Regions from separate parts of the Halobacillus sp. KGW1 genome, predicted to be linked through region 2. Evidence: riboswitches for the same ligand, from Rfam matches in the RefSeq annotation. Region 2 holds a riboswitch; the other holds the start of a gene.
What was found. Region 2 has a riboswitch for lysine ahead of AXG56_RS09290 (Na+/H+ antiporter NhaC family protein). Riboswitches for the same ligand answer to the same signal wherever they lie in the genome.
Positions count from the first base shown of each region.

Region 1 (16,006 bases), 930 kb from region 2:
ACGATCAATATGGACGGAGCAGCCATCCGGATTGCTGTATCTGCTGTATTTGCAGCGAACGTCATCAATGATCCGTTGAGTTTCACGGATATGCTTCAGGTCGTCCTTGTTGGTACCCTCGCTTCTGTCGGTACAGCCGGAGTTCCGGGAGCCGGAATCATCATGATCGCAACCGTCTTCTCGCAAGTCGGACTTCCTATGGAAGCTGTCGCGCTGCTTACAGCGGTGGATGTCTTTGTCGGAATGGGGGCAACCGCCCTTAACGTCACCGGCGACCTCGTCGGAACGACCGTTATCAATAAATCAGAGAAGAAAACAAATCGGTAATATAGAAGAACAAAAGCGCTTTTCTATGCAAACGCCACTAACCGGTAGAGCGATCATTATGGTAAAGGGCGGAGGGAAAAGGGGCAGACTCCTGCGGGAAGTGTGGCACAGGTGAGACCCCGGAAAAGCAACAGCGATGAGGAGGCTCACCGGCCACCCCGCGGAAAGCGCCCCATTTCCCGCAGCCCGTTCCTCTACCCGATGAAAATTTCAATTAGAAAGCTGTATTACGCGGCTTTCTTTTCTTTTTGCAGTCGAATGGTTAGCATTCTAAGGAATTTTTGTGGGAAAAAACATTAAGAATGCAATTCCAATGGAATATATGCTATCATTAATCGTTAGTCACCTAAGTATTTAGCTAAGCACCAAAAGAAAGAAGGGGTAAGATGACAGACGAAGAAAGAAAGTCCATTAATCGCGTCCCCTTGATGATCGTGCTCATCTCGGGGGCGTTCGTTGCGATTTTGAACCAAACCTTACTTGCAACGGCCTTGCCGAAGATCATGGAAGATCTTCAATTGGACGCCAATACAGCCCAATGGCTGCAGTCGATATTTATGCTGGTGAATGGAATTATGATTCCGATCACCGCCTTTTTAATTGAACGTTTTACGACAAGAAGTTTATTCCTGACCGCCGTCGGATTGTTCGCTGCGGGTACGCTCGTTTGTGGGATCGCACCGAACTTCTCCTTACTGATGGCCGGACGTGTCCTTCAAGCTGCCGGGGCGGGGATCATCCTGCCGTTGATGCAGACCATCCTGTTCCTGATTTTCCCTATAGAAAAACGCGGTGCAGCAATGGGAATGTTCGGACTCGTCATCGCTTTTGCACCGGCCATCGGTCCGACATTGTCCGGATGGGTCGTCGAGCAATTCCCTTGGAGAAGTCTGTTCTTCATCATATTGCCGATCGCCATCGCAGATATTATTGTCGCTTACTTCATATTGAAGAACGTAACCAAACAGACCTTTCCGAAAGTGGACCCGATCTCCATCATCCTGTCTACCTTCGGTTTCGGCGGGATTCTGTATGGATTCAGTGTCGCCGGTAATAACAGCTTCTTCAGCGGGGAAGTAATGATTTCCCTCGGTGTCGGAGCGGTTACGCTGTTCCTGTTCATTACGAGACAGCTGAAATTGGAGAAACCAATTCTGGAATTCCGGATTTTCAAATACAAAATGTTCACCTTAACGACAGCTATCGGAATGATTGCCTTCATCGCCATGATCGGCGGTGCCGTCATTCTACCAATCATGATGCAGAACATGCTCGGATTCACTGCCTTTGAATCCGGTTTGATGCTGCTTCCTGGAGCGGTACTCATGGGGATCATGAACCCGATCACGGGACGTCTTTTTGATAAATTCGGTGCCAAATGGCTCGCCATCATCGGACTCGTGCTCGTTACCGGCTCCACGTTCCTGTTCACCGATCTTACGCCGCAAACAACGTTCACGTACCTGGCGATCGTCAACTGTTTCCGTATGTTCGGTATCGCCATGGTCATGATGCCTGTCACAACGGCAGGACTCAACCAGCTGCCGGAACATTTGATGCCGCACGGTACAGCGATGAACAACACGATGCGCCAAGTGGCCGGGGCCGTCGGTACGGCACTTCTCGTATCTGTCATGACGAGTCAGGCCGAACCGTCGGAAGGTCTGATCGGTTTGATCCACGGTGTCAACGTATCCTTCATCGTCGCAGGTATTTTCGCCATTCTTGGATTGGTCATGTCCATTTTCCTTACCAATTCCCAGCCCAGCCAAGAGTACAGCACCTAAAAAACGAAAAAATCCGAACGATTCTCTTTCTCTAAACAGAAAGGGAATTCGTTCGGATTTTTTTTGCATAGAAGCTTAACCGAGATCGACTTTCTCAAAATGTTCGACAGTCGGATGTGGATCATAGAAAGGATGGAGCAGCCTCGACCATTCTTTATATTCGTCCGATTCGCGGAAACCGATGGTATGGTCTTCGAGCGTCTGCCAATAGATCAGCATTAAATACTTACCATCGACTTCCAAGCACCGCTTAAGCTCGTGGGATATGTACCCGTCCATGGATGAAATGTACGTCGATGCTTCCCGGAACGCTTCTTCATATTCCTGTTCTCTTCCTTTTTCCACGTGCAGCATGACCGCCTCTGTGATCATCGACTTCCTCCTATCCCTTCTGAAGGGCTGATTTGTAGCGCTGGTAGTAATTATCTACGTTATTTAATAGCAATAACTCCGTATACAAATAGGCTTTGCTGTTAAAATCTGAAAAATCGATGTTCGTCAATTCCTGGATTTGTTTGATTCGGTAATTGAGCGTGTTCGGGTGAATGAACAGTTCCTGCGCGGTCTGTTTACCCTTCCCGTTATTCGCAAGGTACGCTTCCAAAGTAAGCAGGAGTTCCGTCTGTTTCTCGGTATCATTCTTGATGAGAAGAAGCAGATCTTCACTATAATAGTCTTCCGAACTGTTTTTCTCATATAAAGCGGCAAGGTAGCGGTAAATCCCCAGACGGGCGAATTCCCTCGGCATGGATTCAGGACGGGGGTTGATGAAACTTGCCGTCTCGATCACTTCCAATGCCTCCAGGAAGCTCTTTCGCATATGAATCAGCGTCGTGTATTCTTTACCGACTCCGATGAGGAAATGGTAAAATTCCTCTTCGCCCGTCTCGCGCTTCACTTCTTCGATCAGATCCCGCGCGATGTTACGAGAAGAGAAGCGGTCCTTCACACGGCCTTCGATCATAATAATGATCTGGAATTCCGTCTTCAAATAGTAGAGCTGTTTATCGGCACGGAAACGGTTGACTGTTGTCTCCAGCTCATCCAGCATGTATTTGTACTGGGGAGCGGTCACAGAGAAGACAACCACCGAAAACCTGTCAGGAACCTGAAGCATCGCTAAGGAAGCATCGTGACGGAACTGACGCTCGCTGCCGTACTCATGCTGCAGCAGCTGCCAGAGCAGTTCCTCCTTCCGTCCTTCCTTGGCATTCACCTTCATGAACTGATCATATATTAATTTCCCTAAATGGGGCGTAATTTCCTCCAAGAAATGTAAATCCGTTTCCTCCAGAGAATGATCCGACTCCTGAATCCACACATAGCCGAGCGTATGGCCTAGATGCTTGGCAGCGATGACGACCCGCTGCTGGAAGCCGAGGTCCTCGATTGGAGAAATACGGATCGCATCCGGCTGTTGATCGAGACGCTGGACGATCCCTTCCTTCTTCAAGCGGTCGATGATGAAGATCGGACATTTCTTGGACAAAATCGTTTTCTGCTGGGTTTGATCGAAGTCATCGAAAGCAGAGCTGTAGGACACGAGTTCAAAATTCTTATTTTCAATGATGACCGGTTTCTTCAGTTTCGAACTGATCAATTCTGTCGCTTTATGGATATCTTCTGCCTGAAGGATCAACTCTTTCACTTCCATAGGAATCCTTACCTTTCCAAGTAGGTTGAATGTCATGCGTTACCCTCCATTATATCCGTTGTGGTTGGAAAGAAAAAGCAATTGTACCGGAGAAAACCCGCCGGTTATGAAAAAAGCTCCCCCATTCCGGGAGAGCTTTGGTTTGTTGTAAGGAGTAGATGACATTTTCGAATACGTTTTTAGAACGTTTCCGAGATCGTCTTCGCCTGCATGTGCAGCGCCAGATAATCCGGTCCGCCGGCTTTAGAGTCGGTTCCGGACATTTTGAAGCCGCCGAACGGCTGGTAGCCGACAATGGCTCCTGTACAGCTGCGGTTGAAGTAAAGGTTTCCGACATGGAAATCATACTTCGCTTTTTCCAGGTGATCACGGTCATCGGAAATGACCGCACCAGTCAGTCCATATTCCGTATTGTTGGCGATATCGATCGCTTCATCGAAGTTCTTCGCCTTCGTGAAACAAACGACCGGCCCGAAGATTTCCTCCTGCTGCATACGGGAATCCGGCGCAAGGTCTGCAAATACCGTCGGCTTGATGAAATACCCTTTGGAGTCATCACCTTTTCCACCAGTGACAAGGCGGCCTTCTTCTTTCCCAATTTCCATGTAGCTCATGATCTTGTCATAAGCCCCCTTGTCGACGACAGGCCCCATATACACGTTCTCTTCGGAGGCATTTCCGACGGTCAACTGTTCGGCACGCTCTTTCACTTTCTCCAACACTTCATCGTAAACCGCTTCGTGTGCCACGACACGGGAACCGGAGGAGCATTTCTGACCGGAGAAACCGAAAGCAGAAGTGATGATCGCATCGACGGCTGTTTCAATGTTCGCTGATTCATCGACAACGACGGTATCCTTCCCGCCCATTTCCGCGATCACCTGTTTGATATGATTCTGCCCTTCCTTCACCTCGGCCGCGCGTTTGATGATGCGAAGACCGACATCACGGGAGCCGGTGAAGGAAATAAGGGCTGTTTTCGGATGATCGACGAGGTAATCGCCTACTTCGCCGCCGCTTCCAGGGACGAAGTTCAAGACGCCTTTCGGAAGACCGGCTTCTTCCAGCACTTCAACGAATTTGGCTGCAACGACCGGACTGTTGCTGGCCGGCTTCATGACAACCGTGCTTCCTGTCACAAGCGGTGCGACAGCGGTACCGGCCATGATAGCGAATGCCAGGTTCCATGGTGGAATGACGACGGCTACGCCTGTCGGTGTGTACACATAACGGTTCTGTTCACCCGGACGGCTTTCCACCGGTTTCCCTTCTTTCAGTTCAATCATCTGACGAGCATAATATTCAAGAAAGTCGATAGCTTCCGCTGTATCCGCATCCGCCTCTTTCCAAGGCTTCCCTACTTCGTACACAAGGTAAGCGGAGAATTCATGCTTGCGGCGGCGGATGATGTGCGCAGCGCGGAAAAGCAGCTCTGCACGGGCACGTGGATCCCATTTGCGCCAATCTTCAAAAGCGTCCGCTGCTGCCTGCACTGCTTTCTCTGCAAGTTCCGCATTCGCTTTCGATACCGTTCCGACAACCTGCTTCGTATCCGCCGGGTTAATGGACGTAATATGCTGATCCGTGTGCACGCGTTCTCCATTGATGAGAAGGTCATGATGCTGACCAAGCTCTTCCTTCACCTGCTTCAGTGCTTCTTCGAAAGCTTTCTTGTTCTCTTCTACTGTAAAATCTGTGAATGGTTCGTGCTTATATGGCTGGACCATAGGTAAATTCCCCTCTCTGTATAATAAATAGTTTATTTGCTGAAAATCCCTTTCATGGCGAAGGCGATGTTAGCCGGTCTCTCCGCCAGGCGTCTCATGAAGTAGCCGTACCAATCTTCCCCGTACGGCATATACACACGGACTTTATATCCCTCTTTCAGAAGGTCTGCCTGCATTTGTGTCCGCATGCCGTAAAGCATTTGGAATTCGAAACGGTCGTTCGGAATGTCATGCTCCTTCACGAGCTGCTTCGTATAAGCGACAATCGCATCGTCATGGCTTGCAATGGCCGTATAGTTGCCGTTTAACAAGTTCTTTCTGATCAAATGCTTGAGGTTATCATCGACGAGCTTCTTCTCCGGGAAAGCTACTTTGCCGGATTCCTTGTAAGCCCCTTTGACGAGGCGCAGGTATGGATCGTATTCATTGAGATCATCCAAGTCCTGATCGGAGCGGTACAGATAGGATTGAACGACAGTTCCGAGGTTCGGGTAGTCTTTCTTCAGCGCTTTGTATATGTCCAGCGTCGCTCCGCACCTGGAGGAATCCTCCATATCAATCGTCACGGTGATACCGTGCTTCTCCGCTTCCTTCAGGATCAGTTCCATATTCTCCATCACAAGCTCATGGCTGATATCAAGCCCGAGGGAGGTCAGCTTCAAGGACACTTCCGATTGAAGTTGATGGGCAGCGATCTGCTGAATACTGCGGATGCATTCTCCGGCCCGGTCCCTCGATTCAGACTCACAGTCGACGAATTCACCAAGGTGATCGACGGTTACCACGAGTCCCTCCTCATTCAATTGCTTGATCAGCGGTATTGCCTGAGGGAATGTTTCTCCCCCGACTATCTTGTCCGCTCCGAATCTTGTGCCGAAGCGCTTGGCCATCCGATCTAACATCTTATTGTTGGAAAGGTATAAGAAGAAATTCTTACTGATGGCTTCCAAGATCCCCACACCCTTTCATCATTCTCTATCGATCCATACAAGCTTTATCCGGTGTAACTCGGAAATGTTTAATTGTTAAGAAAATTGTAACGAATAACGCTTACATTTGACAACGTGGTCGAAACACAAAGATACCCCCGCCTTTTTATTGTTTCAGCACAAAAGTGTCGAAAGGTGTTTTCACCACCCATATAATGGGAATATCCGCTTTCTCTTACCGACCCATGATAAGTGTCATGGGTAAGTCCTGACGTTTGTGTCTTATCGTCGGTCCTCTTATCTCTTATGATGGGGATAACGACCAATCAAAGAGGAGAAAAACCTATGAACAGCGCCAAACAAAGAGAGTTGAAGAAAAGTGTTTCCGCATATGCGAAACCGGATACAGCCGCCGGCGTCCGCCAGCTGATCAATACACTGATTCCATTTATCCTGCTGTGGTATTTGGCTTACGCCAGCATGGCTTTATCTGTATGGCTCGCCATTCCAATCGCCATGATCGCCGGAGGTTTCGTGATCCGGGTCTTCATCATTTTCCATGACTGCACGCACCAATCCTTCCTGAAAAGTCAGAAGGCCAACCGTGTCATTGGAACGATCTCGGGTATTTTGACGCTCTTCCCTTTCGAAAAATGGAAACGGAGCCACTCGATCCACCATGCGACGAGCGGTAATCTTGATAAACGTGGTACCGGTGACATCTGGGTGATGACGGTCGATGAGTATGTGAACGCGAGTTTCAAAGAGCGTCTCGCTTACCGTCTGTACCGCAACCCGATCGTCATGTTCGGACTCGGACCGATTTACTTGTTCCTTATCTCCAACCGCTTCAACCGCAAAGGTGCAAAGCGCAGAGAACGTTGGAATACGTACATTACCAACGTGGCGGTCGTCGCCATCTACTCCCTTCTTATCTGGGCGATCGGCTGGCAGGCATTCCTGATCATCCAGCTGCCGATCCTTTACGTATCCGGTGTTCTCGGAATCTGGTTGTTTTACGTCCAGCACCAGTTCGAGGATTCCTATTTTGAAGATGAATCGGAGTGGGACTTCGTTAAAGCAGCGGTCGATGGAAGCTCTTATTATAAGCTTCCGAAGTTGCTTCAATGGGTGTCCGGAAACATCGGTTTCCACCACGTCCACCACTTGAGCCCGCGGGTACCGAACTACGCCCTGGAGAAGGCACACGAAGAGACGCCTCCCCTTCAGCACGCAACGACCATCACGCTGAAGACGAGCCTTGAATCGATCCGCTTCCGCCTGTATGACACGGAAAACAAGACATTCATTTCCTTCAAAGAAGTGAAACCGTTACTGGAGAAAAAGCAGCGACGTGTCCAAAGCCGTCCAAGGTTCCAGGAAGACCAGTAATTCCACCAAAACCCATTCCTTTGAATGGGTTTTTTCTTTATTTTCCTTTATGCTTAAGTGAGAGAAACAAGGAGGCCGCCGCCATGCAGAACTGGTACCATATCATTCCGAAGAACACAGGACTCAGCATTTATGTCTGGATTATCTTCTGCGTCCTGCCGTTCTTCTTCATTTTCCGCTCCTCTTCGATGTATGAAATGATGTTCGGCATTTTAATGACGCTGCTCTTCTTCCTTGCGTATCGTCTGTCCTTCATCTCCAAGAGCGGATTCGTATATCTGTGGGTGAGTATCGAAATGGTGATCAGTCTTTTGATGACCATTTCGTTCGGATACATCTATTTCGCCCTGTTCCTCGCTTTCTTCATCGGGAACATTAAGAGCCTGGGTGGGTTTCTTTCTCTCTATATTGTCCACCTGGCAACGACGTTGATCGCCATCACCGTCACTTTCATCCATCAGCTTGATTCGGTATTTCCGAACCTGCCGTTCATTATCATCACCGTCATCGGTGTGATCCTGCTCCCCTTCACTGTCCGCTACCGGAACCAGCAGCAGAAGCTGGAAGGCGAACTGCAGGATGCCAATGAACGGATTTCCCAGCTGATGGTCATAGAAGAAAGAGAGCGGATTGCGCGGGACCTTCATGATACCCTCGGACAGAAGCTGTCGATGATCGGCTTGAAAAGTGACCTCGCCCGGAAGCTGATGGACATGCAGCCGAATCGAGCCAAGCAGGAAATCGATGATATCCGGATGACCTCACGCAATGCGTTGAAGGAAGTAAGGGAAATGGTATCGAATATGAGAGGGACGAAGCTTGAGGATGAACTCGTCCGCGTCCGTCAGATTATCGAGGCAGCGGAAATGACGTTTTCCTACGAAGGAGATCCGGTGCTTAAGAACACCCCGCTGCTTGTTGAGAACGTACTCAGTATGTGCCTGAAGGAAGCAGCGACGAATGTAGTCAAGCACAGCGAAGCTTCCACCTGCCATATTACGATCCATCCCTCACCAAATGAAATTCTCGTCACGATTGCCGACGATGGGAAAGGGATTCCGGAGACGCTGGAACCTTTCCAGGGACACGGCTTACAGGGAATGCGCGAACGGCTGGAATTCGTTAACGGAAGGCTGGAAATCCGTTCCGAAGAAGGAACCAAGCTGCTCTTTCACGTACCGAATGTGATAAAAAACAAGAAAAAGGAGGGTCCGGCATGATACGGATCGTCATTGCAGAAGACCAGCGTATGCTGCTGGGCGCGCTGGGCGCCCTGCTGGATTTAGAAGAAGGGATGGAAGTCGTCGGTCAGGCGGGAAACGGTCAGGAAGCAGTCAACCTTGTCCGTGAAGAAAAGCCGGACATCTGCATCATGGATATTGAAATGCCGGTGAAAGACGGCCTGGATGCCGCCGAAGAAATTCAAGAGGAAACATGCAAAGTCATCATCCTGACGACGTTCGCCCGCCCCGGTTACTTCGAACGGGCAAGAAAAGCGGGAGTCAGCGGGTATCTGCTCAAAGACAGTCCGAGTGAGGAACTGGCAACGGCCATCCGTAAGATCATGAACGGCCAGCGCATCTTCGACCCGGAGCTGGTTGATCTTGCCTTCACCGAACCCAATCCGCTCACCGAACGGGAACAGGAAGTCATTCAGCTGATGGCAGATGGAAAAAATACGAAGGATATCTCTAAAGAGCTGTTCATCACACCAGGGACTGTCCGCAACTACATATCTGTCATTCTGGAAAAGCTGGAAGTAACCAACCGAATCGAAGCGATCTCTCGTTTTAAAGAAAAGGGCTGGTACAAACGGTCGAAATGATTCCCCTAAAAAAAACAGCCGGTCCTGCTTATACTCGCAGGACCGGCTGTTCTTTGGTGTTTTCTTATAGTTTGAAACGGCGGACATGACGATTCAGTTCTCCTGCCAGCTCCGACAATTCGGCGGCACTTCGAGACACTTCCTCCATCGATCCGCTCGACTGCTGGGCCGAAGCAGCTGCCTGTTCGACCCCCGCCGCCGACTCTTCTGTAATCGAAGCGATTTCTTCGATGGAACGGTTCATATCTTGTCCTGCGCCGGCAATTTCGCGAAGGTGGGCAGAAATCTCCTGGATTTTAGCTACCATGTCCGAAACGGAATGATGGATCGTATCGAACGTCTCTCCACTTGCCTCCATCTCGATAGACCCCCGGCCCACTTCGGTATATCCTTCTTCCAAGGATTGGACGACCTGCCCGGATTCCGTCTGAATGCCTTCCACGATATCGGTAATATCACCGACAGAAGCAGTGACCTGCTCTGCAAGTTTTCTCACCTCATCCGCAACGACGGCAAAGCCTCTTCCGTGCTCACCCGCACGGGCGGCTTCAATCGCCGCATTCAACGACAGCAGGTTCGTCTGAGACGCAATCGCTTCAATGACCTGGACAAGCTTGGAAATTTCCCGAGACTGCCTATCGAGGCCTTTCACTTTCTCGACCGAATCCTTCACAATCGTATCGATCCTGTGCATCTGGCCGATCGCTGCCTTCATCTGCTCCCGACCTCCTTCTGCAAGCTCGAGTACTTGAGAAGACGAATGCGACACGTGCCCGCCGTTCGCATCCGCAACCGCAATTTTATCTGTGAAGGTGCGCATCTGTTCCGCCAGACTGGAAGCACCGTCCGCCTGGGACTCTGCTCCGGAAGACATTTCCTGCATCGTCGAGGCGATCTGCACGCTTCCTTCCCTCACTTCTTCCGATGCCTGATCAAGCTCCCTGCTTTGCACCGTGACACGGTCGGAGGTCAGGGAAACCGATTCGATCACTTCCTTCAAGGCCGCCTGCATCGTATTCATCGCACCGGCAAGCGCCCCGATCTCATCCTTGCTCTTCACTTCCAGATCCCCTTTACTGATGTCGCCGCCCGTAAGGTGACGCATCCGTTCTGCCACACGTTTGATCGGCCTGGAGAGGTTATTCGCCATCATCCATGCGAAAAGGAGTCCGACCAGGATGACTGCCGCAGAGATAATCAATCCCCAGAACATCATAGCCGCGCCGCTTTCCAACACGTTAGATCCCATCTCCTGGATTTCTCCTTCTCTACGAATAGAGGCTTCTTCATAGATGGTTATCAATTCATTACTTACCGGAGTAACCGTATCTTCGAGCGCTTTCAGGGCTTCCTCTTCCCGACCGTCGTCAAACCGTTCAAACACCTCTGTCCGCACAGTCCCTTCCCATTCAATACTGTCCGTGACAAGCTTCCTGATGTCATCGGAGTCCGTCCGGTCCAGGAGATCCTTCTGCATCTTCATGCTGTCTTCCGAATACGCTTCAAAGGTTTCCCTGTATGCGTCATCGTTAAAGAGTACATACCCACGGGCTGCAGCTACCTTCTGTGATAAGTTATAGGCGAGCTTCTCATCGAGGATCAACAGCGGCAGTTCACGGTCGACGATCCCCTTCGTATTCTCGTTCGTCCTTGAAGTAGCGAAATAGTTGAAACTCGCGAGCAAAACCGTCAATAAAATGACCACAGAGAAGGCCGTCAAAATCTTTCCTCTTATACTTTTCATCGTTGAAACCAGGTCCCCTTTTTTTGTTATAGTTATCTATCTTTTATATCGGGTTGATGGACCTCTTTATGTAGTTCCTCCTCTCCCATGCGCAGGTCGGCATAAGCCAATGTGCAAAAACATTGTCGAAGATTTGGAATTTTCATCGTTCGTGTTGTATTTGAGGACAATTTTTGTTACGATCAAGCTAACTAAATATTTTCTTATTTCAAATTTTATTTGGAGTAAGGATAGAGGTGCAATGACATCAGTACGCATACGGAGGAGAATGAGCTCTGACGATCGATGCGGAAAGGGGAAATTGCCGAAGCTTCTCGAATCTCATCTTCCTGAAGCTGGTTCTGATACTGAAGAAGTGCAGGACTGTCATATAGGAGACTATATGGAGGGCTATCTTACGCAGGAACGGATACAAAGTTTCTACGGCAGCAGCGATTCCCTCGTTGCTGCCGTTTTTGTTTATTTACTGCGCTGAATGGTCCTGATGCCTCGGTCTGTATTTAAAAAAACTTACTAAAGGGTGTGAGGTTATGAATTTCGGCCAAGTATTAACAGCAATGGTAACCCCGTTCGACAACGATGAGAATATTGATTATGAAGCGACACGTGCTTTGATTGACCATTTGATCGACAACGGTTCGGATGCGTTGGTCATCGCAGGAACGACCGGAGAATCTCCGACGCTTACGAAAGAGGAGAAGCTGTCCCTGTTCCGCTTCACTGTGGAAGTCGTCGACGGACGTGTTCCGGTCATCGCAGGAACAGGATCCAACAACACACGAGCATCTATTGAGCTGACGAAGGAAGCAGAACAGACCGGCGTGGATGCCGTCATGCTCGTCGTCCCTTACTACAACAAACCGTCTCAGGAGGGGATGTATCAGCATTTCCGCACCATCGCTGAAGCGACTTCCCTCCCGGTCATGCTTTATAACATTCCGGGAAGAAGCGTCGTCAACATGGAACCGGAAACGATCATCCGCTTATCTAAGATCGACAACATCGTTTCCGTTAAAGAAGCGAGCGGCGATCTCGATGCGGCGACGACCATCATCCGCGAAACGCCGGAGGACTTCTCCGTCTACAGCGGAGAAGACGGCAACACGCTGCCGTTCGTTGCCATCGGTGGGACAGGTATCGTCTCCGTCTCCTCCCACGTCATCGGAAAAGAAATGCAGCAGATGATCCAAAGCTACCGTGAAGGAGACGGCGCCTTCGCAGCAACGCTTCACCAGAAGCTGCTCCCGGTCATGCACGCCATCTTCTCCGCACCGAGTCCATCACCGGTGAAAGCAGCCCTGAACGCTCTCGGCGTCCAGGTCGGAGGCGTCCGCCTGCCTCTGCTGCCTTTGACGCAGGAAGAAAGCAAGCGTGTTTTGGATATAGTAAGCACGATCAGACAAGACGAACGAATGGCATCATAAAGAATAAAGGAAGGCGTGCTCTCTGGATAGGAGCACGCCTTCCTCTTTTTTAACCCATTAAAATAGGTGATGATCCGTTTAGCAGCGTACGGGATAAAAATTAAGAATGATCAGAGCGGGGTGGATAGGACCATTGAGTATAGTCAGTCCTTCCACAATGAGATGCAGTCTTTCATGGGTGTTGCTTCTTTTATTTTTAAATTACCTTTTTTGTACATCTTAGGCTGGCAAGGACCGAACTACCCTTTATTCGTTACCTTGCTGCCTTCTGTGCTTTTATGGCTGGGGTTACAGAGTAAGTTACTCGTCCAATCCAAAAGAAAAGGGAAACATAGCAACAGGGGAGTCGCCGGAAGAGCAGCTTTCCCCTTCCTGTCCCTCCTCCAACAAAAAGAGAGCCTTCCACACCATTGGGAGGCTCTCTTCTATGCATACTATTCAAACGAAGCCGGAGGGTCTTTTCAGTCGATCGTGACCGTCCAGCCTTCCGTATCTTCCTTGCGGCCGCGCTGGATTCCGGTGATCGTGTCATACAGCTTCTGGGACAGCTCGCCGATTTCATGATCATTGATGACCATTTTCTTACCGAGCCAGTTCAATTCCCCGACAGGAGAGATGACGGCAGCCGTTCCTGTTCCGAACGCTTCCTCCACTTTCCCCTGTTCGTACCATTCATACAGCTCTTCGATCGCAATTCGGCGCTCGGTGACCGGGATGCCCCACTTCTCCAAAAGCTCCAGGATCGATGCGCGCGTGATCCCCTTCAGGATACTGCCGCTCAAGGCAGGTGTGACGACTTCTCCGTCCACTTTGAAGAAAATGTTCATGCTGCCGACTTCTTCGATGTAGCGTTTCTCCACACCATCAAGCCAAAGCACATCGTTGTTGCCTTCCTCGACCGCCTTCGCCTGGGCCTGATAGCCGGAGGAATAGTTCCCTGCTGTCTTCGCCATGCCGGTGCCGCCTTTGACCGCACGGGTGAATTCATTCTCGACGTTGATCGTGACAGGCTTCAAACCGCCGGAGAAATACGGGCCGACTGGAGAGAGGATGATCATCAGCTTGTAGGATTTCGACGGCGCAACGGCGAGGTTCGCTTCTGTCGAAATGATAAACGGACGGATGTACAGCGACGTCCCTTCAAAGGATGGAACCCAGTCTTTCTCCAGCTCCACAAGCTCCTTCAGATAACCCAGCACTTCGTCTTCATCAATCGCCGGAATGCTCAAGCGCTCACTGGACAAGTTCAAGCGTTCGAAGTTCTTCTCCGGACGGAAAAGCAGGACGCGGTCATCATCCGTACGATAAGCCTTCATCCCTTCGAAAACCGTCTGCCCGTAATGGAAAATCATCGCTGCCGGGTCGAGTGTCAGCGGCTCATAAGGGACGATGCGGGGCTCGTGCCAGCCTTTATCCGCTTCATAATCCATCACAAACATATGGTCTGTGAACGTTCTGCCGAAAGGGATCTCTTTCGATTCCGGTTTCTTCTTCTTCGTTTCGCTTTGAATGATGCTCAATGCCATTGTCAGGACTCCTTTATTTATGTAATCGCCGGCCGGGGCCGTTTTTCAAATAATACTATCCATTGTACGCCCACTTCCGACAATTTTAAAGAGAATTTGCTTGAATAATCGAAATACGATGCATGGAGCATCATGGTATACTGGAAAAAGGCAATATACGGAAAGCGTGGTGTCTTTTTTGTTTAAATTATTGTTGATTGAAGACGACCGGACGTTGTTCCAGGAAATGGAGGAACGACTGTCGCAATGGTCGTATGAAGTATATGGGATCGATGACTTCCAACAGGTGATGAACCGGTTCACCGATGTAAATCCCGATCTTGTGCTCATTGATATCCAGCTGCCGAAGTTCGACGGCTTCCATTGGTGCCGGATGATCCGTGCCCACTCGAACGTACCGATCATCTTCCTGTCCTCGAGAGACCATCCGACGGACATGGTGATGTCGATGAACCTGGGTGCCGACGATTTCGTCCAGAAGCCGTTTCACTTCGATGTGCTGATTGCGAAGATCCAGGCGATTCTGCGACGCGTCTACAACTACAATACGGAAACGAATGAGTGGAAGACTTGGCAGGGAGCCACCATTGACTATGACCGCAACCGCGTGTCCAATGAAAAAGGATCGATCGATTTGACGAAGAACGAAATCCTTATTTTGAAGCAGCTGGTGGATAAAAAAAGCAAGATTGTCAGCCGGGAAGAGCTGATCCAGCGTTTGTGGGAGGATGAACGGTTCGTCAGCGACAATACCCTGACCGTCAACGTCAACAGGCTGCGCAAGAAACTCGCTGAAATCGACTTGGGAGATGCGATTGAGACGAAGGTCGGACAAGGCTATGTGGCGAAGGAGGCTTCGCAATGATCGGGGCATTTCTGAAAGAACGCCTTGCTTGGATCGCCTTTCTTTTCGGTCTGCAGGTGCTGGCAGCTCTCGTTGGTGCCATCGATCCGACAATCCCGGTCACCTCCGTTCTGTACTACAACTTTCTGTCCTTCCTATTAATTGCGCTGTTTTTATTCATCCGGTACCAGAAGGAAACCCGCTTCTACCGTCAAATGCAGGAACGGGACCGGGACTTGGATCTTTCGACTTTTCCGGAAGGGGACAGTCCGTTTGAACGGATCATCGACGACAACGTCACAGACCATATGGAACGCTTGAAACAGGAGCTTGCCGATAACCAGCACCGATTGGAAGAAGAGAAGGACCAGCTGCTCTCCTGGATCCACGAAGTGAAGACGCCGATGAGTGCGATGCACCTCCTGTTTGATAAGATCGAAGATTACAAGCTGAAGTCCCAGCTGACGTATGAATGGATGCGGATCCACCTGCTTCTAGACCAGCAGCTCTATCAGAAACGGATCCCCTTCATCGAGAATGACCTTTATATAGAAGAAATAGAGTTAGAGCCGCTGTTATTCCAGGAAATCCGTACCCTTAAGTCCTGGTGCATGCAGAAGGGAATCGGCTTCGATATCGATTTGGAAGCGACACACGTGTTGAGTGATGCGAAATGGCTCGCCTTCATCCTGCGCCAGCTGCTGACGAACGCCATCAAATACAGTGAATCGAGTGACATTACCATCACAAGCCGGCGGGAAGACGAGCGGGTGCACATAGCGATCCGTGATGAAGGCCGGGGCATAGAGGCGAAAGACCTCCCCCGC
Region 1 covers NZ_LSOC01000003.1:978,799-994,804, forward strand. Annotated here, with positions in the region: gene AXG56_RS13820 (dicarboxylate/amino acid:cation symporter) at 1-327, shown strand, start outside; gene AXG56_RS13825 (MDR family MFS transporter) at 714-2,114, shown strand; gene AXG56_RS13830 (antibiotic biosynthesis monooxygenase) at 2,190-2,486, opposite strand; gene AXG56_RS13835 (CdaR family transcriptional regulator) at 2,497-3,804, opposite strand; gene pruA (L-glutamate gamma-semialdehyde dehydrogenase) at 3,948-5,495, opposite strand; gene AXG56_RS13845 (proline dehydrogenase family protein) at 5,528-6,445, opposite strand; gene AXG56_RS13850 (fatty acid desaturase) at 6,770-7,816, shown strand; gene AXG56_RS13855 (sensor histidine kinase) at 7,900-9,036, shown strand; gene AXG56_RS13860 (response regulator transcription factor) at 9,033-9,641, shown strand; gene AXG56_RS13865 (methyl-accepting chemotaxis protein) at 9,706-11,385, opposite strand; lysine riboswitch at 11,609-11,786, shown strand; gene dapA (4-hydroxy-tetrahydrodipicolinate synthase) at 11,916-12,809, shown strand; gene AXG56_RS13880 (branched-chain amino acid aminotransferase) at 13,271-14,335, opposite strand; gene AXG56_RS13885 (response regulator transcription factor) at 14,514-15,200, shown strand; gene AXG56_RS13890 (HAMP domain-containing sensor histidine kinase) at 15,197-16,006, shown strand, end outside.
Region 1: linked by a shared signal. The riboswitch ahead of dapA (4-hydroxy-tetrahydrodipicolinate synthase) and the one ahead of AXG56_RS09290 (Na+/H+ antiporter NhaC family protein) in region 2 are both predicted to bind lysine.

Region 2 (16,006 bases):
GCTTCTGTTGTACCTCACTTCTCCGGGAGGTTTATGGCAGAACAAGATTTTAAATGGTATAACAGCTTCGGTCGTCAACGTATTCCGGGCCATACCTTTCATCATTTTGATTCTGTTGCTTTTCCCTTTCACCGACTTCCTTATCGGGACAATCCGTGGACCGCAGGCTGCGCTTCCGGCATTGATCATCGGTGGTGCTCCGTTCTATGCACGCCTTGTAGAAATTGCATTGAAGGAAGTGGATAAAGGAGTGGTGGAAGCGGCAAAATCGATGGGGGCGAAATACTCCACCATTATCTTCAAGGTGCTGCTTCCGGAATCGATGCCAGCTTTGATTTCGGGTATTACTGTTACAGCAATTGCCCTTGTAGGCTATACGGCTGTAGCCGGAGCGATCGGTGCAGGAGGTCTTGGGGACTTCGCGTATTTCTATGGCTTCCAGCGCAGTGATTTCGATGTCGTATTCGTCTGTACTGTGTTAATCATTCTGCTCGTATTCATCTTCCAATTCATCGGGGATTTCATTTCCCGTCGATTGGATAAAAGATAAAACAACCTTAGGAGGAAAATACTTATGAAAAAATGGTCACTAGGTTTACTGGCAATATTGTTCACTGTTGTCCTGTCCGCTTGTGGTTCTTCTGATGAAGAATCCGGTGATTCGAATGAAATTAAGGTGGGGGCTTCCAGTGTCCCACACGCAGAAATATTGGAAGAAGCTAAGCCGCTTCTTGAAGAGGAAGGCATTACGCTGACAATTGAAACGTACCAGGATTATATCCTTCCAAACAAAGACTTGGACGAAGGACGTATTGATGCGAACTACTTCCAGACGATTCCCTACATGGAACTGCAGGAGAAAGATAACGATTACGATTTTGTGAACCTTGGCGGCATCCACATTGAGCCTATGGGGATCTATTCTCAGAAATATGATGATATCAAAGATGTAGAGGACGGAACGACACTCGTCATGAGCCGCTCTATATCCGATCATGGACGAATCCTTGCCCTCTTGGAGCGCGAAGGCCTGATCAAGCTTGACGAAAACGTGGAGAAAGTCGATGCCCAGGTGGATGATATCGTGGAAAACCCTAAAAATATTAAATTCGATTCCGGTGTAGATGCAGCCAACCTTCCGGAAACGTATAAGCGGGAAGAAGAAGTTCTTGTAGCAATCAACACGAACTATGCCATTGAAGCAGGTCTGGATCCCCAGGAGGATTCCCTTATTTTAGAGAGTCCGGATTCCCCTTACGTGAACGTGATTGCAGCTAACAGCGATGATAAAGACAATGAAGCGTTGAAGAAATTGGTTGAGGTGCTTCATTCTGATGAGATTCAAACGTTTATTGAAGAAGAATACGATGGTGCCGTCGTACCTGTGAAGGAAGACAGCGAATAACGGATAAAACGAGTGGCTGCGGGGATAATAACCGCAGTCACTTATTTTATTGGGAGGTTATACGCATGGAGGAAAACAATAGAACATGGACAGAAACATACTTACACGATTATAAGGAAGGAATGGGCCTGTTCAAGGAGCATATGCCTGAAGTAGCTCATCAATTCAGTCAGTTTACGGAAGAGTGCTTTAAGGAGGGCGAGATTTCTCAAAAGCAGAAGCAGTTGATTGCCCTCGGAATCAGCATCGTTGCCCAGGACGAATATTGCATGATTTATCATACAAAAGGATGTGTCGACCAAGGCGCTTCTGAGAAAGAGGTTCTGGAAGCGTGCGGGGTTGCCGCGGCTTTTGGTGGCGGTGCTGCTCTGAGTCAAGCCGTTACGCTTGTCCAGGATGCCTATAAAGATTTGTCCACAAACGTCAATTGATGGGACAATCCAACAATGGATACCAATGTTGAATAAATGACCATCTGAAATAAAAATAAACGCTTTCATTGGAACATTTGCTTTGTCATGGCCGGAAATAAGGTTTGGCAGGATTTTATTCCGGGTATCGTTTTGTGATAATCTGGAAATGCAAATAACTTGAAAGGGTTGATTTATTATTAGTGACGATTTACAGCTCCATTATACTGCTGATATGGAAAAAGCCATGCACCAGGCTCATAATATGAGCTATGCCGAGTACAGTAGGAAGCTCGATACAAGGATGAAGGTGGAAGAGCAGCGTCAGCGTAATTTTGAAGAGAGCAAGAAGATAATCGCACAGGTCGACCGTCAACTCCATAGATGAGAAAGTATGGAATCAGGTGCCGTTTAGTCACCTGATTTTTTCATGTTATAATAATGTAGAAACCGAGGGGAATATGTCATTCAGGATGTCCGTTCCTTCTATATTATCAATAGTAGGAAAATGTTGATAACAAATACTAAATGATATAAGATTGTAATGAGAATAAAATGAGAATGGTTCTTTGATCCCTATCAACCAGGACATTCGATAATAATAGATACTGGAGGTATTCATTATGGCAGGATCAACGTTAGAAATTAAAGATCTTCATGTTGAAATTGAAGGTCAGGAAATCCTAAAAGGTGTGAACTTAACAATCAACGGTGGTGAATTCCACGCGGTCATGGGACCAAACGGAACAGGTAAATCCACATTGGCTTCCGCAATTATGGGACACCCTAAATACGAAGTAACCAAAGGTGAAATTCTTCTTGACGGTGAAAACGTTCTGGAGATGGAAGTAGACGAGCGTGCTCAAGCAGGTCTTTTCCTTGCCATGCAGTATCCGAGCGAAATCAGCGGTGTAACGAACTCTGACTTCCTTCGTTCTGCAATCAACGCACACCGAGAAGAGGGCGACGAAATTTCCCTGATGAAGTTCATTAAAGATATGGACGGTAAGATGGATACGCTGGAAATGGATAAAAACATGGCGCAGCGTTACTTGAATGAAGGATTCTCCGGCGGAGAGAAGAAGCGCAACGAAATTCTGCAGCTTATGATGATCCAACCGGCAATCGCCATCCTTGATGAAATTGACTCCGGTCTAGATATTGATGCACTGAAAGTTGTTGCCAAAGGTATTAACGAAATGCGTAATGATTCCTTCGGCTGCCTGATCATTACCCACTATCAGCGTCTGTTGAACTATATCACACCAGACAAAGTACACGTTATGATGCAAGGCCGTGTCGTCAAATCAGGTGGTCCTGAACTTTCCCAGCGTCTTGAGGAAGAAGGATACGACTGGATCAAGCAGGAGCTTGGTATCGAAGACGAAACAATCGGTCAAAAAGCGTAATCAAGATAGGAGGGTAATCATGACAGTAGAAGTCTCACTACCATACGACAAAGATTATGTCACAAAATTCTCTAATGGTCTTCAGGAACCGGAATGGATGAAGAACCTGCGCCTTAGCGCCTTGGAGAAATCAGAATCACTTCCGCTTCCTAAGCCGGATAAGACAAATATCTCTAAATGGAACTTCACCGAGTTCGATCATCACGTAACAAGTGAAACGATCGGTGCGCTCGATGAACTTCCGGTGGAGATAAAAGATTTCATGGATCAGGACAAAGCGCCTAAAAACCTTGTCATTCAGCGTAATCATACAGTGGCTTATGCTGCGATTGATGAAAACCTGAAAGAACAGGGAGTTATCTTTACAGACATCGCTACAGCTCTGCGCGAACACGGAGAGCTCGTGGAAAAGTATTATATGAATGATGCGGTGCACGTCGATGAGCACCGTTTGACAGCCCTTCATGCAGCGCTAATGAACGGTGGTATCTTCCTTTATGTACCGAAAAACGTACAGATTGAAGAACCGATTCAAGCTATTTTCTGGCAGGAAGACCAGAAAGCTTCCTTAATCAATCACATTCTTGTCGTTGCTGAAGAAAACAGCTCTGTTACGTATGTGGAGAACTACATCTCTCATAATAAAGAAGAGAAGACATCTGCTAATATTGTAGCGGAAGTTATTGCCAAGGACGGTGCGAAAGTATCGTATGGTGCAGTGGATAACTTCGACAAAGGAACAACCGTTTATGCAAACCGCCGCGGTGTTGCCTATCGGGATGCCGTCATTGAGTGGGCGTTGGGTCAAATGAATGAAGGGGATACTGTCTCCGAAAATATCACCCACCTGATTGGTGATAACTCCCACTCCAATGCCAAAACGGTAGCAATCGGCCGCGGAGACCAGAAGCAGAACTTTACAGCAAACATCACACACTTCGGTAAAGGTTCAGACGGCTACATTCTTCAGCACGGAGTGATGAAGGATAAAGCATCCGCTATTTTTAACGGAATTGGTAAGATTGAACACGGAGCCAGCAAATCCAACGCAGAGCAGGAGTCACGTGTACTTATGCTCAGTAAAGATGCCCGTGGAGATGCCAACCCTATTCTTTTGATTGATGAAGATGATGTAACGGCAGGACACGCAGCTTCCGTTGGCCGCGTAGATCCTATGCAGTTGTATTACTTGATGAGCCGCGGAATTTCCAAATTCGAAGCGGAGCGTTTGATCATTCACGGGTTCCTTGCACCGGTGGTAAACCAGCTGCCTGTAGAAGCTGTGAAGCGTCAACTTCAGCAAGTGATTGAAAGGAAAGTAAATTAACATGGATGTCAAAGCCATACGCGAGGAATTTCCTATTCTGCATCAGGAAGTCAACGGTCATCCGCTCGTGTATTTGGACTCTGCAGCAACCTCTCAGAAGCCACTTAAAGTGATCGAGAAGTTGAACGAATATTACAGAGGCTACAATTCCAATGTGCACCGGGGCGTTCATACCCTTGGCACAAAAGCGACGGATGAGTATGAAGGCGCAAGGGAAAAGGTCAGGCGCTTCATTAATGCTTCCAGTACGCAGGAAGTGATATTCACAAGAGGAACAACGACAGCCATTAATACAGTCGCCGCAAGTTACGGCAGGAGCAACCTTGGGGAAGGTGACGAAATCGTCATCACACCCATGGAGCACCACAGTAACATCATTCCTTGGCAGCAAATTGCTAAAGAAACTGGTGCGACCTTGAAATACATGCCGCTACAACCGGATGGCACCATTCGTTTGGAAGATGCGAAACAAACGATCACTTCCAATACGAAAATCGTTGCCATCGTACACGTTTCCAACGTGCTTGGTACCATCAATCCAGTGAAAGAGATCGCTCGTATGGCCCATGAGCAGGGAGCCGTCATCCTTATTGATGGTGCCCAAAGTGTGCCGCACATGCGTGTCGACGTTCAGGATCTGGATGCTGACTTCTATGCCTTTTCCGGTCATAAAATGGGAGGCCCTACAGGTATTGGTGTTCTCTACGGGAAGAAGGCGCTTCTTAACGCTATGGAGCCTGTGGAGTTCGGAGGCGAAATGATCGATTTCGTAAACTTGTACGACTCCACGTGGAAAGAGCTTCCGTGGAAGTTTGAAGGCGGAACGCCGATTATCGCAGGTGCTGTCGGACTGGGTGCTGCCATTGATTTTCTTACCGATATCGGCATGGATAACATTCTTGCACATGAGGAAAGGCTTGCTGCCTATGCTCAAGATCGCATGAAAACAGTGGACGGACTTACCATCTACGGTCCGGAACACCGCGCAGGTCTCGTTACGTTCAATTTAAGCGACGTACACCCTCATGACCTCGCAACGGTATTGGATGCAGAAGGAATCGCTGTACGAGCCGGTCACCATTGTGCCCAGCCTCTGATGAGGTGGCTCGATGTATCAGCGACGGCTCGTGCCAGCTTCTACCTGTATAATACCGAAGAAGAAATAGATCGACTCGTTGAAGGACTACAAACAACAAAGGAGTATTTTGGCGATGTCTTTTAATAACTTAGATACACTCTATCGCCAAGTGATCATGGACCATTACAAGAACCCTCGTAACCGCGGATCTATCGAAGGTAATCCGATGATTGTGGATATGAATAACCCGACATGCGGGGATCGTATCCAACTGCAGTTGTTGATCGATAACGGGCTTGTAAAGGATGCCAAGTTCGATGGAGAGGGTTGTTCCATCAGCCTCTCCTCTGCTTCCATGATGACCCAGGCGATCAAAGGAAAGTCCGTAGACGACGCATTGAAAATGTCTAAGCTGTTCTCAGAAATCATGCAGGGGAACGATATTGAGGAAGAAGATATCGACCTCGGTGATATCGAAGCACTCCAGGGAGTTTCCAAGTTTCCGGCTCGAATTAAATGTGCCACGTTAGCTTGGAAAGCCATGGAGAAAGGTGTCGATGAAGAGAAGCAGGACTAAGCGTCTGTTCATACCAAAAGGAGGTATATAATCATGGCTAAAAAAGCGCCAGAAGTAGGAGAGTACCAATACGGATTCCATGAAAAAGATGTGTCCATCTTCCGTACGCAAAAAGGTCTGACGAAAGAAGTCGTCAAACAGATCTCCGACTATAAACAAGAACCAGAATGGATGCTCGACTTCCGTCTTAAGTCCTTAGAGCAATTCTATAAAATGCCGATGCCGCAATGGGGCGGCGACCTATCCGAACTTGATTTTGATGAAATCACGTACTACGTTAAACCATCCGAACGCTCCGAGCGTTCATGGGACGAAGTACCGGAAGAAATCAAAAACACGTTCGACCGTCTGGGTATCCCGGAAGCGGAACAAAAATACCTGGCAGGTGTCTCTGCTCAGTATGAATCCGAAGTGGTATACCACAACATGGAGAAAGACTTGGAAGATCTCGGTGTTATCTTTAAGGATACCGATTCTGCTCTCAAAGAAAACGAAGATCTCTTCAAGGAGTATTTCGGTAAAGTCATTCCTCCGTCCGATAACAAGTTTGCAGCGCTGAACTCTGCTGTATGGTCGGGAGGTTCCTTCATTTATGTTCCTAAAGATACGAAGGTGGAGACGCCGCTTCAGGCATACTTCCGTATCAACTCAGAGAACATGGGTCAGTTCGAACGTACCTTGATCATTGCGGATGAAGGTTCTTCCGTACACTACGTCGAGGGATGTACAGCACCGACTTATTCATCCAGTTCTCTGCATAGTGCCGTAGTAGAAATTTTCGTCAAAGATAACGCCTACTGCCGCTACACAACGATTCAAAACTGGGCGAACAACGTGTACAACCTTGTAACGAAGCGTGCCGTTGCTGAATCCAATGCAACGATGGAGTGGGTCGACGGTAACCTCGGTTCCAAGTTGACAATGAAATATCCAGCCGTTCTTCTTAAAGGAGAAGGAGCCCGCGGTATGACACTTTCCATCGCGCTGGCAGGAAAAGGACAGCACCAGGATGCCGGTGCCAAGATGCACCACCTGGCACCGAATACGTCTTCAACGATCGTATCTAAATCCATCTCCAAGCATGGTGGTAAAGTAACGTATCGTGGTATCGTTCAATTCGGTCGTAAAGCAGAAGGGGCCCGTTCCAATGTCGAGTGTGATACACTCATCATGGATAACGAGTCCACTTCAGATACCATTCCTTACAACGAAATCATGAACGAGAACATCTCTCTTGAGCACGAAGCAAAAGTTTCGAAAGTGTCTGAAGAACAGTTGTTCTACTTGATGAGTCGTGGGATCTCAGAAGAAGAGGCGACAGAAATGATCGTCATGGGCTTCATCGAGCCATTCACGAAAGAACTGCCAATGGAATACGCCGTGGAAATGAACCGCCTGATCAAGTTCGAAATGGAAGGTTCCATCGGTTAAAGGTTTAGATTTAGTATAATAGCGGAGTCTCGTCTTATTTAGGCTGACTCCGCTATTTTTGTTGTTTAAATAATTTTCAACAGTTGGTAAAAAATGTAATTTGAAGATTTCGTTCATAGTAGTGTATTTGTAAAAATTGAAGAGGTGTAATATGAGTCTAAAAGAAAGTCAAACATATAAATCAGTTAGAATCTATCCTGAAGATTTTGAAATGGTCAGGCAACTAGCATTTTTCCAAAATAAAAAAAATATAGAAGTTATATCAGAAGCGATAACTTTATATAAGAATGAACATGATTTAAATCAAGAAATCGAAATTCAACTAAGTATAAAGCAATCTGAAGTTAAGAAATATATTGAGGATATTGATTTTCTATTAAGAAGTCAAGTTTTAAAGGAAGATGACAATGTAATAAATCTTGATAAAAATGAATTACATAATAAATTGAGAAGCATGGTGTAACAATAATATGAGTTAACCTAAATTATTGTGTGACCATTAATCATTAAAGTTATTTTATAACATCAAGGTAAACCCTCATAACGAATCAAGCAGGCGTCATGTTTTATGAATACAAAACGTGATACTATAATAGTATCTATCAAAGGTTAAGGAAGGTTACCATGTTTCTGATTATGTTCTTCATTGGTTTAGTGACAGCAATTATCGGGAGCGTCGCTGGACTTGGCGGCGGCGTCATTCTGGTGCCCGCGTTATTGTTCCTCGGCGATCACTATGCGTCTTTTGACTGGGTCACTCCGCAGTCGATCGTTGGTATATCGCTCGTCGTGATGATCTTTACCGGGATGGCATCCGCCATCTCCTATATTAAACACAAGCGCGTCGATAAGAAAATCGGCGTCATTTTCCTTTATGGAAGCATTCCCGGTGGTATAGTCGGATCGTGGCTGAATCAATTTTTTGAATCAGATGGATTCTCGCTGTTTTTCGGCGTGATTATGATTGCCGTTTCGCTTTTGTTCTTTATTCCAAGACGACGGCCTGATAATCCACTATTTACAACAGGTATTCAAAGAGAGAAAGTCGTGGATGGAGAAACCTATACGTATCAGATGCCCGTCATGTTTGGGCTGGTCTTATCGTTCGCCGTCGGACTATTGTCCGGACTGCTTGGTATCGGCGGGGGGTCGCTTATGGTACCTGCAATGATCCTGCTGCTCGGCTTGCCGGCACATATAGCCACGGCTACATCCATGTTCATGATCTTTTTTGCTAGTATATCCAGCTCTGCCACTCATATTGCTCTCGGGCATGTAGAGTGGGCTCATACGCTGTGGTTCATCCCTGGGGCATATATAGGTGGCACGCTCGGTGCTTGGATGAACCGTAAACTGCGTGGACAGGCGGTCGAATGGTTCTTGCGGATCCTTTTGATTTTGATCGGCATCCGCTTAATCTGGCAAGGAATAGGGTGAGGATACGATGAATAAAGAGAGATTGTATTTCTACTATACAAGCGATCTGCACAGCCATTTTGAAAATTGGCCGCAGATCGTCGGCTATTTTCAAGAAAAAAAAGAGAAGCATGACAGAAGGAAGGAAGATTACTGGTTGTTTGACAACGGGGATCACGTAGACCGTTTCCACCCGATTACGGAAGGGTTAATGGGGAAAGGGAACGTGGAGCTTATGAATCGCGCTGCATATGATGTCGCTACCTTGGGAAATAACGAAGGAATTACCTTGGCTAAGGAAGATCTTCATTCTTTGTATGACGAAGCAGACTTCGGTGTCGTGTGTGCCAACCTCGTTTGTCATCATCAAGAGGCTCCTACATGGCTCCAAAATTATAAAATTGAGACGTCTAAACAAGGGACGAAAATCGGTGTTATTGGACTGACTGCTCCTTTCCGTCCGTTTTATCAACAGTTAGGCTGGGATGTCGAATCTCCTTATGACATACTGGACAGCCTGCTTCCGGAAGTGGAGCGGGAAGCAGATATCATTGTATTGTTATCGCATCTCGGCATCCATGACGACGAAGAGATCGCCAGGCGCTATTCCTCCATCGATGTCATTATCGGCGGACATACCCATCACTTGTTCAAGACAGGCGAGATCGTGGACGGATCATTATTAACGGCCGTAGGAAAGCACGGAACGCATCTTGGTGAAGTGATGATTGAATGGGACAATGATACCCATACGCTTGTAAATAAAGAAGCCTATGCCGTTCCGACGGAGCATTTAGGCAAGGACAAACAGACAACGGATGATCTGCTTCGTATAAGAAAAGAAGCGTTGGATCACTTAAACACACCTGTTACAAGGTTGAGAGAGCCTCTTCACATCACATGGTTCAAGGATAATGAATTAATGACAAGTCTTACGGACCAATTAAGGGAGTGGACATCATCCGATATCGCGATGTTAAATGCGGGGGTCCTTCTTGATCATTTACCGGCGGGGGAAATCACGTACGAAGAGGTCCACCGCATCTGCCCACACCCGATGAATCCCTGCAGGGTCGAGCTTGAGGGCGATAAAATAATGGAAGTGATCCGGGCTGCCCATACGAAAGAATTGATGGAAACCAAATTGAAAGGTCTGGGCTTCCGTGGAGAGGTAATCGGGAAAATGGTCTTTTCCGGAGTGGACATTAATGTACGGAAGGCGTCCAACGGGGAGCTTCAGGTGACGGATGTTACTTTCGACGGCCGTCCGCTTGATCCTGATAAAGTCTATCGTTTCGCTACAGCGGATACGTTTACTTTCGGTCGATTCTTTCCTGAGATCGCCTATGCCTCAGAGAAAAAGTATTATATGCCGGAACTGCTGCGTGATCTGCTGTCTGAAGCGCTTCAGACATACGGGAGTCCGTGAGAATTATTCAAATAAAACCCTTCTCGCCTACATATAGATAGGTGAGGAGGGTTGTTTCATGTCTAAGAAAAGAGTGACGGGCGGGTCGTCGATCGGAAAACGGGTCGTCATCAGTCTACTGTTTTTCGCTGTATTCACAGCCCTAAGCCTATGGTTTATAAACAGGGGAGTCACGCCCGCACTTGTAGATATTGCTGAGACGAAGGCGCAGCAGCTGGCGAGGGATGCAATCAATGAGGCGGTCAGTAAACAAATAGCCGAAGACCTTCAGTTCAATGATCTTGTGAAAATGGAGCAGGATAACCAGGGAAACGTCGTTTATATGGGATGGAATTCCGTCATGGTAAACCGTGCTCTGCGTGACACCACGATTCGGGTGCAGAATTTCCTGAAGCGGATGGAGCTTGGAGAGTTACCGATGGAGGATACCTCACTCGAGCCGTCCATCGATCCGAATATGACGGCAGAGGAGTTAGGGGAGCAGCCGGCCACTTTGATTGAAGTGCCGGTAGGGCTTGCCACAGGAAACAGTCTGCTTGCAAACCTTGGCCCGAAAGTTCCCGTGCAACTCAGGGTGATCGGCGACGTTCAGTCTCAGGTGAAAAGTAAAATTACAGAATATGGTTTGAACGCCGCCTTGTTTGAGATTTCCATCCATTTTGAAGTAAGTCTCCGAATCGTTATCCCGTTCTCTACGGAGACAACGGTCGTAAAGAACGATATTCCGATAGATACGGCGACTATTTTAGGAAAGGTTCCCAATTTCTACAGCGGTGTAGACGGTCAGGACCCATCTTTTTCCTATCCAATGGATCCCTTGCAATAATGCATGTCTACTGGTAGAATGGCTAAGAACTGAATATGCGTGACCTTATCAGATCGGTGAGGTAGAGGCGCAGACATCATGAGTAGTCAATGGGAGTATGACAAGCGAGGATCATTGGTGAAGGGGGTGTCTGCCGAAGTGTAAGACAGCGAGTCGGGCTGTTTAACGCTGGTGTACATCTGAACAGGAGATACACTGTCATGCATGCTTTTTGGGTGCATGGAGCGCTACTGATCGAAATGGAGGATAATCCAATTGCCGCTGAGGCAGTGGTAGATTATTTTCTATCATTGTCTTTTTTTATTCCTCAATTTTAATCCACAGTAGCCTTCCAAATCCCGTTACACCATTAGATTAACGGAGGGGAACCACATGGAAGGAACGATCTATTCATTAATTCCAGCTATACTTATGCTTATCCTTGTCCTTGTTACAAGGAAAGTCATCCTATCCCTTGGTATAGGGATCATTGTCGGAGCATTCATGCTTACACAAATGGACATCGGAGCCGGTATCGGCTTGATTTGGTCCATCTTTTCCACTATTTTCTACAGTGAAGGTGCACTTAATTCAGGTAATATTTACCTGCTGTCTTTTTTACTTTTACTAGGAGTTACCACTGCATTTATGACAGCCTCCGGAGGCAGCAAGGCATTCGGAAAGTGGGCGGTGAAGCGGATCCGTACACGTCAGGGTGCTACACTCGTACCTGCTCTGCTCGGAATTGTTATTTTCATTGATGATTACTTCAATGCACTTGCTGTCGGGCAGGTGGCAAAACCGGTGACGGACAGGTACCGCGTCTCAAGAGCAAAACTGGCCTATTATATCGATTCGACTTCTGCACCAATCACGGTTATTTCTCCCATATCCAGCTGGGGAGCATATATCATCGGTACCATCGGTAGTATCCTTGCGGCAAATGAAATTACCGAATATGGTGCTTTTGAAGCGTTTGTTTTGATGATACCAGCGAACTTATACGTTTTCGCAGCTTTACTTCTCGTATTCCTGACAATTTATATGCGCCTTGATTTCGGGCCGATGCGCAGTCACGAAATCCGTGCGCAGAAGACAGGAGAGCTCACGAATCCGGAAAAGGGTGACATTCCAGGAGACCTGAATGACGAATTCGAAGAGCACAATAATGGGAAGATTTCGCACTTGATTCTGCCGATTGTTGCGCTTGTCGTCGGTACGGTAGCCATGATGTTCTACACAGGTATTCAGGCAACAGAGGGAAGCGCCACACTGCTTGATGCTTTTGCTAATACGAATGTAAACATTTCCCTGTTCACCGGAGGTCTGGTCTCTGTATTGGTTGCAGGCGGTCTTTACATCAGCCAGCCTAAACCGAAATCAGGGCTTGGCCACGTATTTACAGAAGGACTCAAAGCTATGCTTCCGGCTATCTATATCCTGGTCTTCGCCTGGATGATCGGGGATGTCATCAGCCAGCTTCAAACAGGAGAGTTTTTGGCAAATCAATTTACAGAGGCAAGCATTGATATTGCTTACCTGCCTTTAATCATCTTCTTATTGTCCGGCTTTATGGCGCTGTCTACCGGTACATCTTGGGGAACGTTCGGTATCATGCTACCGATCGCAGGAGAAATAGCAGCTGTTACCGATCCGTCCATGATTCTACCGGCCTTGTCCGCGGTTCTTGCCGGCTCCGTTTTCGGTGACCACTGTTCACCGATCTCAGATACGACCATTCTTTCTTCTACCGGGGCAGGTTCCAATCATATCGATCACGTCATGACCCAGCTTCCATATGCGCTGCTCGCAGCCTTAGGGGCGACAGTCGGGTATCTTGTCCTTGGGTTTACCGGACAGGTTTGGATTCCGCTGCTACTCGCTATGGCTATAGTAGCTGTCATTGCCATGATCATTCATAAAGTAAATCCGAAAATTGAACCAGAGTAAGTTGTATAAGAGGAACAGGGATGACGCCATCCCTGTTCTTTTTTTAAGCCTTTGGTGTGATGGATGAATAGGGCCGATAGACATAAGAGGATGACTGGATATTATTAAAAATGTAAATCCCTCCATATAAAGGTAGGAAGATTAACCTATGGAACATCCTCCTGAGACTACCTCCTCTGTTATTATCTGAAAATTATAAAATTATTTTGACAAGCCGTAGCGCGGTGGTTATAATTTAAACAGAAATAATCAGAAAAAAATAAAAATTTTGAACACTATTCTTTCATAAAATTTATAAACGTGTTCAAAACAGGGAGGTCTTTCACATGGAGAATCGTGCACAATGGGGTACGAGGGCTGGGTTCATTCTGGCTGCTGTCGGTTCGGCTATTGGTCTTGGGAACATATGGAGGTTTCCATCTGTAGCTTATGAGAATGGAGGAGGAGCATTTTTCATTCCTTATCTATTCGCTCTTTTGACAGCAGGGATACCGTTGCTGATCATGGAGTTTACCATCGGTCACAAGTACCGTGGATCTGCTCCACTATCCTTCTTCAAAATGAGCCGCAAAACAGAATGGCTCGGCTGGTGGGCTGTATTGGTGGCATTCGTCATTTCTACTTATTACTCTGTCATCATTGCGTGGGCAATGTCCTACAGTGTCTTTTCCTTAAATCTTTCTTGGGGATCCGATACAGAAACGTTCTTATTTAGTGATTACCTGCAATTATCATCCATTACTCCAGGGCAGACAGGCAGCCTTGTCCCGGGCGTTTTAATTCCGCTCGTACTTGTATGGATCATTACCCTTGGTGTACTGTTCGCAGGTGTCAAAAAAGGAATCGAAACAGCGAACAAGATTTTCATTCCAACGCTTGTTATTCTTTTCCTGATCATTGTCATCCGCGCGGTCACACTTCCAGGAGCCGCGGAAGGTCTACAGACATTCTTTGCTCCGAATTTTGAAACAATCATGAACGGTTCGGTTTGGGTAGCTGCTTACGGTCAGATCTTCTTCAGTCTTTCCATTGCATTTGCCATTATGATTACTTATTCCAGCTATCTTCCGAAGAAATCGGATATTACGAACAACGCATTTATTACAGGATTCAGTAACTCGAGCTTTGAGTTGTTAGCCGGTATCGGGGTTTTCGGAGCTTTAGGATTCATGGCTTCACAAAGTAATGTCCCGGTGGAAGAGGTTGTGAGCGGCGGGGTTGGTCTTGCATTCGTCGTATTCCCGCAGATCATCAATGAGTTTCCCGCTTTGAATGGACTTTTTGGAGTCCTGTTCTTCCTGTCCTTAGTTCTTGCCGGGTTGTCTTCTCTAATCTCCATTTCCGAAACATACGTAGCGGGTATTCAGGAGAAGTTTGGTATATCAAGAAAAGCTGCTGTTGGAATCGGTGGCGGGATCTCTGCCATCATATCGCTGCTCTTTGCTACCCAAGGAGGACTATTCTTCCTGGACGCAGCAGATTACTTCATCAACCAGTTTGGGGTCGCCTTCGTCGGTCTTGTCGAAGTCGTTGTGATCGCCTGGTTCCTTCGTAAGTTGAACGACTTCCAAAACCATGCCAATGCCATTTCTGATATCCGTCTTGGCGGCTGGTGGAAAGTCTGTTTAGGACTGGTCACACCTGTTGTCCTTGGTTACATGATGTTCGATCTTTTCAGAACCAATCTGGAGCGTGCATTCGATACGCCGACAGGGAACTATGAAGGATATACGGATACCTTCATTTTATACGGCGGCTGGTTCGTCGCGGCGTTTGCTTTAGTCGCAGGTTTCCTTATGACATTCAAACGCTGGCATACGAACTCATTGGAAGAAGTAAAAAAGGAGGTAAGCTGATATGACAGGTAGTGCAATAGCTATGATGATTATCGGCATCGTTGTCATATGGGGTGGACTTGCAGCGAGCATAACGAATGCAGTTCGCAAATCCAAACAACAATAAAAAGCAGAAAAACCGCCGCACAATCATGTGCGGCGGTTTTTTAATCGACCATCTGTTCCCATCGTTTTAAATAAGGAGTTGGGTCGAAGGACCATTCATTTTTCCCATTATCCTGATACATGCCATAATGGAGATGCGGTGGAAATTTTCCGGAAGTACCGGGCGGTCCATAGCCGGAAGCACCCACGGCACCAATAACGTCACCAGGTTTTACGACGTCTCCCACTTTTATATCCTCTGCAAAATTTTGAAGATGTGCGTAATAGTGGTAAATATTGTAAATGTCCCTGATGCCGATTCTCCAACCGCCGAACTTGTTCCAGCCTTTCATTTCAACCACACCATAGGTGGTCGATTTCACAGGCACTCCGTAATTGGCAAAGATATCGGTACCTTCATGAACTCTGCGGCCACCAAAGCCGCGTGCGTCCCCCCAAGTACTGCGATAGCTGAAGTTTGCCTCCAACGGAAGTGGAAAATCCCTGTTCTTTAAATGAACGGTTCCGAAGTTTCGGAAAACTTGGGCGGTGTTCATAATCGTTTGCACAGTCAGGTCACGCTGGTAGTAATCCCATAGGGCAATTTTTATATCTTCTTCTGTTGTTCCATATGATTTGACGTAATCGGCAATGGACCATAGCAGATCATCATCCTGATCTATTTCCACTTTACCGTCTCCATTTCCGTCAGAGCCCCAGCCTTCGGGAAACAAGTCGGCAGGCATCTCTCCATTGGTCCCTGTCCAGAACATTGGATCCGGTTTTATAGCGGTAACCCTGTCTTTCTCGGGGTCCCCGTTGACCTGTC
Region 2 covers NZ_LSOC01000003.1:52,653-68,658, reverse strand. Annotated here, with positions in the region: gene AXG56_RS09350 (methionine ABC transporter permease) at 1-550, shown strand, start outside; gene AXG56_RS09345 (MetQ/NlpA family ABC transporter substrate-binding protein) at 575-1,405, shown strand; gene AXG56_RS09340 (carboxymuconolactone decarboxylase family protein) at 1,471-1,836, shown strand; gene AXG56_RS19595 (hypothetical protein) at 2,063-2,203, shown strand; gene sufC (Fe-S cluster assembly ATPase SufC) at 2,439-3,224, shown strand; gene sufD (Fe-S cluster assembly protein SufD) at 3,244-4,551, shown strand; gene AXG56_RS09325 (cysteine desulfurase) at 4,553-5,773, shown strand; gene sufU (Fe-S cluster assembly sulfur transfer protein SufU) at 5,763-6,206, shown strand; gene sufB (Fe-S cluster assembly protein SufB) at 6,240-7,637, shown strand; gene AXG56_RS09310 (hypothetical protein) at 7,789-8,100, shown strand; gene AXG56_RS09305 (sulfite exporter TauE/SafE family protein) at 8,262-9,074, shown strand; gene AXG56_RS09300 (bifunctional UDP-sugar hydrolase/5'-nucleotidase) at 9,082-10,482, shown strand; gene yunB (sporulation protein YunB) at 10,541-11,308, shown strand; lysine riboswitch at 11,363-11,546, shown strand; gene AXG56_RS09290 (Na+/H+ antiporter NhaC family protein) at 11,681-13,237, shown strand; gene AXG56_RS09285 (sodium-dependent transporter) at 13,564-15,093, shown strand; gene AXG56_RS19145 (methionine/alanine import family NSS transporter small subunit) at 15,095-15,199, shown strand; gene AXG56_RS09280 (M23 family metallopeptidase) at 15,240-16,006, opposite strand, start outside.